Regions from separate parts of the Ligilactobacillus sp. ESL1201 genome, predicted to be linked through region 2. Evidence: predicted binding sites of a transcription regulator. Region 2 holds the regulator's gene; the other holds the start of a gene.
What was found. Region 2 encodes HrcA, which represses chaperone genes, less so after heat shock. Its sites were predicted from a motif close to TTAGCACTCNNNNNNNNNGAGTGCTAA; they were not measured.
Positions count from the first base shown of each region.

Region 1: groES (co-chaperone GroES) is a predicted target of HrcA. The motif match lies at 1,715-1,741, and genes of this name have one in related genera.

Region 1 covers NZ_CP196362.1:1,327,990-1,331,413, reverse strand. The annotation lists gene ACSYSK_RS06690 (redox-sensing transcriptional repressor Rex) at 139-795, shown strand; gene ACSYSK_RS06685 (CPBP family intramembrane glutamic endopeptidase) at 931-1,557, opposite strand; gene groES (co-chaperone GroES) at 1,763-2,047, shown strand; gene groL (chaperonin GroEL) at 2,102-3,424, shown strand, end outside.
Region 2 covers NZ_CP196362.1:1,095,292-1,098,715, reverse strand. The annotation lists gene ribF (riboflavin biosynthesis protein RibF) at 1-956, shown strand, start outside; gene hrcA (heat-inducible transcriptional repressor HrcA) at 1,051-2,070, shown strand; gene grpE (nucleotide exchange factor GrpE) at 2,087-2,659, shown strand; gene dnaK (molecular chaperone DnaK) at 2,694-3,424, shown strand, end outside.

The DNA of each region.
Region 1 (3,424 bases), 230 kb from region 2:
ATATAGTAGTTAATTAATAATGCACTAAAATAGTTTACCATAGAATTGCTTGTGGATGAAAATTTGTGAGAGTTCTTGCTTGTGAAATTTTATATGGTAAAATTAGGAGGTAAGCCTTTTGTGAAAGGAGCGTTTAATGTGGCAAGTACAAAAATACCTCAAGCGACTGCTAAACGGTTGCCAATTTATTATCGGTATTTGGGAATATTATATACATCTGGCAAAGAGCGAATTTCGTCAACTGAGCTTGCTGAGGCAGTGAAAGTCGATTCAGCAACTATTCGCCGCGATTTTTCGTATTTTGGTGCGTTAGGCAAACGTGGCTATGGTTACGATGTCAAAAATTTATTGGATTTCTTTAAAAAAACACTGAATCAAGATAAATTAACTAACGTGGCATTGATCGGAGTCGGTAATTTGGGGCACGCGTTATTGAACCATAATTTCCAGGGAAATAATAACGTGCGCATCAGTGCGGCTTTTGATATTGATGAAAAATTGACGGGAACGATCTTAAGCGGTGTGCCGATCTATCCGATGAGCGATATGAAAGAACAGTTGATGGCTCAGCAGATCGAAGTCGTGATCTTGACGGTGCCGGGGCCGGTGGCTCAACGGGTAACCGATGAGCTGATCGACGCTGGCGTGCGCGGAATTTTGAACTTTACGCCGTTGCGGATCACTGTTCCTAAGTACGTGCGGGTCCAAGACGTTGATTTAACGAATGAATTGCAGACGTTGATTTATTTTTTAAAGCACGTTGATGACCGCATCAAAGACGATCATCTGAAATAAAACAGGAATACATCAAATGATGGAAATACCAAAAGAACCTGGGACAAAACTTAGCGCTTTGTCCCGGGTTCTTTTAGTTTCCGTAAGTAATAGACTGTTCGTATTTTAAACTGCTAACTGACTTGCCGCGTAGCTTCAAAAATTAAGCAGCAACACCGTCGCGTTCATTAAAACGTGCGCGCCGATTGAATACTGGATCTTGCCGCTTTGCTGATAGACGAAACAAAATCCCAGTCCCATAATAGTATAAGTCAGCAAGTGACCGTCGCTATGCCCTAACGCGAAGATCACACTGGCGATCACCGCCGCTTGCCACGGTTTAAACCACTTAGTGAAGTTACCAAACAATGCTTTACGAAAAACAAATTCTTCGATCACTGGTTCCGTCAGCGTCAGCAATACAATATAGTAGGGATATTTAGCAGCGATCGCTATTAGTTGACCGGTGTTATTAGAATAAAGGGGTTGGTGTAAAAAAGTCGCCTCAAAGTGTAAAAATATTTGTTGCAACCCTAAAATGACGGGAACGCTGATCAGCATTGATAACCAAGAAATAGTTTTGCTGGCCTGCTTTTTTTCAAGCTGGTTGGTGTAGCGGTAACGCCGGTCGAGGTAAAGCAATAAGAGGGCGGCAGCGGCAGTTAAAATGGTTTGCCACCAGTATAACAGATCGTTTTGTTTGAGCAGGATAAATAAGAGCTGTTGCAATAAGACAAAGACTAAATAACCGCCTAAAAGTGACAGCGTATTGTGTTTGAACATGACTAAACTTCCTTTATCTGGGCTGGTTCAAATTGTAGCATAGTTAGGGGACCAATTAACAGTTGTACCGTTCAGTTAATTGGCACTTAAATGGTGCGAGTGATAAAAAGTGCTTGCATTTTCTGATTAAAGTGGTTATGATAATAAATGTAATCAGTTAGCACTTGAAAGTATCAAGTGCTAAAAAATATTGGAGGGATCTAGGGTGCTGAAACCATTAGGAGACAGAATTATTCTTGAAGTCCAAGAAGAAGAAGAACAAACTGTAGGTGGGATCGTTTTAGCAAGTAATGCTAAAGAAAAGCCACAAACAGGTAAAGTTGTTGCTGTAGGTGCCGGTAAGGTGCTTGACAACGGTCAAAAACAAGTGCCGGACGTTAAGGTCGGCGATTCAGTAGTCTACGACAAATATGCTGGTACGGAAGTTTCATACCAAGGCGACAAGTACTTAGTAGTCCGCGAAAGTGACGTTATTGCCGTCGTTGAATAATTAAAGTAAAAATAATAGATACTAAAACGATAATATTTTGATGAGGTGAAAAGAATGGCTAAGGAAATTAAATTTTCTGAGGATGCACGAGCAAAAATGTTAGCTGGCGTAGATAAGTTAGCTAATACTGTTAAATCAACTTTAGGACCAAAAGGACGTAACGTTGTCTTAGAACAATCATACGGTTCTCCTACCATTACTAATGATGGGGTAACGATCGCTAAGGAAATCGAATTGGACGATCATTTTGAAAATATGGGTGCTAAGTTAGTTGCTGAAGTTGCTTCTAAAACTAACGACATTGCAGGTGACGGTACTACGACCGCTACTGTTTTGGCTCAAGCGATTGTCACTGAAGGAATGAAAAACGTAACTGCCGGTGCTAACCCAGTTGGAATTCGTTCCGGAATTGAAATGGCTACCAAAGCCGCAGTTGCTGGTTTGAAAGAAATGTCTCATGACGTTTCTTCTAAGAGCGATATCAGCCAAATTGCCGCTGTTTCTTCCGCTAGTCAAGAGACTGGTGAACTAATTGCCGAAGCGATGGAAAAAGTTGGTAACGACGGCGTAATTACCATCGAAGAATCGAAAGGGATCGATACTTCCTTAGACGTTGTTGAAGGAATGCAATTTGATCGCGGCTACTTGTCACAATACATGGTAACGGACCAAGACAAGATGATTGCTGAATTGGACAATCCGTACATCATGATCACCGACAAGAAGATCTCAAACATCCAAGATATTTTGCCATTATTACAAAGTATCGTAGAACAGGGGCGGACTTTACTGATCATTGCCGATGATATTGACGGTGAAGCTTTGCCAACGTTAGTACTGAACATGATGCGCGGAACTTTCAAAGTCGTTGCTGTTAAGGCTCCGGGCTTTGGTGATCGGCGTAAAGAAATGTTGCAAGACATCGCTACTTTGACCGGTGGTACTGTGATCACAGAAGACCTAGGCTTACAGTTAAAGGACACTACGATCGAACAATTAGGAACAGCTGGCAAGGTAACTGTTACTAAGGAAAATACTACTCTTGTTGAAGGTGCTGGCGATAAAAACCAGATCCAAGAACGAGTAGCTCAGATCAAAAAGCAGATCGGTGAAACGACTTCTGATTTTGACCGGGAAAAATTACAAGAACGTTTGGCTAAATTAGCTGGTGGGGTAGCCGTAGTTAAGGTTGGGGCTGCTACCGAAACAGAATTAAAAGAACGTAAATACCGGATCGAAGACGCATTGAACTCGACGCGTGCTGCCGTAGAAGAAGGTTTCGTTCCTGGTGGTGGTACTGCTTTAGTTAACGTGATCGACAAGGTCGGCGCACTAAAGGAAAGTGGCGACGTTCAAACTGGTATCAATATCGTTAAA
Region 2 (3,424 bases):
AATTAGCTGAACCCTACGATCCAGCTCAAATTAGTAACGCACCGGTGGTTTTGGCGATCGGTTTTTTTGATGGTGTACACCGTGGGCACCAAAAAGTGATCCGGGCGGCTAAAAAATGTGCACTGCAAAAGCACCAAAAGTTAGCGATCTTGACCTTTGACCGTTACCCTAAAATGATGTACCAAGATATTGACGAACGCCAGGTCAAATACTTAACGTTGGAAGACCGCAAAATGGAATTGTTTGCTCAACTGGGTGCAGACCTTGCTTATATTGTCGAGTTTAACCGCCAATTTGTGCCGATGCCGCCCCAAGAATTTGTCGATAAGTATTTAGTGGGACTGCACGTGACCGACGTTTTTGCCGGTTATGATTTTACCTATGGCAAAAAAGAAAGCGCCAATATGAAATTACTTCCCGACTACGCTCGCGCTCGGTTTACCGTCCACGAAATTACTAAATTAACTGCCGGCAACGCCAAGATCGGTTCGACGCGCATCCGGGAAAATTTGACTGCTGGTAAGCTCGACGTCGTCAACGACTTGCTGGGCTATCCCTATGAGGTCAGTGGCGAGATCATTCACGGCGAAGCTCGCGGGCGCACGATCGGTTTTCCGACGATCAACGTGGCAGTTCCAGAAAAACAGTGGCTGCCTGCCTTAGGAGTTTATGCCGTCAAGGTTCGGATCGGGACACGCTTTTTTGACGGGATGGCTTCGATTGGCCACAACGAAACATTTGGTGCGCACCGTAAATTAACGGTCGAAATCAATTTGTTTGACGTTAACGAAGACTTGTACGGTCAAATTGCACACGTGCAGTGGTACGAATACTTACGTGCAAGCGTTAAGTTTGCCGGAGTCGAGCAGTTAGTCGAGCAGATGAAAAAAGACGAACAACACTCCCGCCACATTTTAAAGTTGCTCCCGGAGCGTAATAGTGAACTTCAGAATTAATGTAGTGCTTTTCTTGACGTTTGCGGCGATGTCGTGTATATTAATAATTGACTTAGCACTCAAGTGTGTTAAGTGCTAAAAAGAGGTGATTGTAATGGTAACTAAAAGACAATTGCTGATTTTGGAAACAATTATTCAAGATTACGCGCGGATCGGGCAGCCGATCGGTTCTAAAAAATTGCAAGAACAACTGCCGGTCCACGTCAGTTCTGCGACGATCCGTAACGAGATGGCACACCTGGAAAAGATCGGTTTTATCGCCAAAGAACACCATAGTTCGGGCAGGGTACCGCTGGTCAGTGGTTATCGTTATTATATCGATAATTTGGTGCAGCCTGATAAGTTAGGGAAAAATGCCGTAACGTTGATCAGAAACGCTTTAGCTGATAATTTTTCCAAAGTGGATGAAATTGTAGCCACGGCAGTCAAGCTATTGTCGGAGATGACGGATTATACTGCGATTTCTTTAAAACCGAGTTCAGCCGATGTGCGCTTAGAAGGCTTTCGCTTAGTTCCTCTGGGAGCCGCGCAGGTGATGTTGTTGATGGTCACCAGCGATGGTTCGGTTCGGAGCCAGAACTTTACGATCCCTGACGGAATGCATGGCAGTGATTTAGAAAAGGCGATCCGCAAGCTAAACGACCAGGTAGTTGGACTGACTGTTAACCAAGTGGCTACTAAGTTACAAAGTCCGTTGCTGCAACAGTATTTAGGTTCAAGGACTGCTATTTTTAACGATTTGTTAGCTCAAGCAGTACACCAGCAGGTTTTTGTGGATGGCAAGAAGAACTTGTTGAACTACTTAAACGAGCGTAACGTTGAGCAGATCAAATCGGTTTACAGCTTGGTAGACCATAATACTTTATTAAGTGAGTTGTTACAAAACGAACAGCAAGACATTGCCGTGATCCTAGGTGATGAGCTGACGGATCGTTTGTTAGATAACTATAGTATGGTTTCCGCTAAGTTTAATGATGGTAACCACGGTGAGGGCTTGATCGCAGTCTTGGGTCCCGCTAACATGTCTTATTCTAAGATGTTAGGGTTACTTCAATTTTTACGAGAAGAGCTTTCGTATCGTTTAAGTAGTTACTATCATAATTTTAACGATTAAGAAAAGGGGTGTTGATTTGGCACAAGATGCTGAAAAAAAAGCGGCAGTAAAAAAGGAAGAATCACCTGAAAAAGACACCGCTGCAAATCAAACTGACTCTACTACTGATGACCAAAAGGACCAAACCGTGACTACTGAACAGCAGATCGCGGACCTGCAAGACCAGTTAGCGCAAAAAGAAGATCAGTATTTACGCGCTGAAGCCGAAATGGCTAATATGCAAAAACGGTATCACAAGGAACAAGAACAGTTGTTAAAATATGCTGGGCAAGACTTAGCGCAAGAAATTTTACCCGCGTTGGATAATTTGACCCGGGCTTTGGCGATCGAAGTGACCGACGAGTCCGCTAAACAACTGAAAAAAGGCGTGGAGATGGTGGCGCAAAATATCAGTGAAGCGTTACGAAAGAATCATGTGACTAAAATCGAAGCATTGCACCAAAAATTTGACCCGCAATACCACCAGGCAGTAAAGACCGTGCCGCTAGAGCAAGGACAAAGCGCTGAAACGATCGTTCAGGTCTTTCAGGATGGCTACTTGTTTAAAGACCGGGTTTTACGGCCAGCGATGGTAGTTGTAGCTCAGTAATATTAAAAAAACTGATTAATAAGGAGTAAGCAAAATGGCAAAAATTATTGGAATTGATTTAGGGACAACTAATTCTGCAGTTGCTGTCTTAGAAGGTAAGGATGCTAAGATCATCACTAACCCCGAGGGTAACCGGACGACACCTTCTGTAGTTTCCTTTAAAGACGGGGAAACTCAAGTCGGTGAAGTTGCTAAAAGACAAGCAATTACTAATACCGACACGATTTCTTCGATCAAAAGACACATTGGTGAAGCTGGCTATAAAGTTAAGGTCGGCGACAAGGACTACACGCCTCAAGAAATTTCTGCAATGATCTTGCAATACATCAAGGATTACGCAGAATCGTATTTGGGCGAATCAGTCAGCCAGGCCGTGATCACAGTGCCTGCTTATTTCAACGATGCTCAGCGTCAAGCTACTAAAGATGCCGGTAAAATTGCTGGTCTGAAAGTAGAACGGATCGTTAACGAACCGACGGCTGCAGCTTTGGCTTACGGCTTGGATAAAACCGATCGCGATGAAAAGATCTTAGTCTTCGATTTAGGCGGCGGGACTTTCGATGTTTCCATCCTCGAATTAGGTGACGGCGTTTTCCAAGTACTGTCAACTAATGGTGACACTCATTTGGGTGGGGATGATTTTGATAACAAGATCATCGATTGGTTAGTTGCGGACTTCAAACAGGCTAACGGCATCGACCTTTCCCAAGATAAGATGGCAATGCAACGGTTAAAAGACGCGGCTGAAAAGGCTAAAAAGGATTT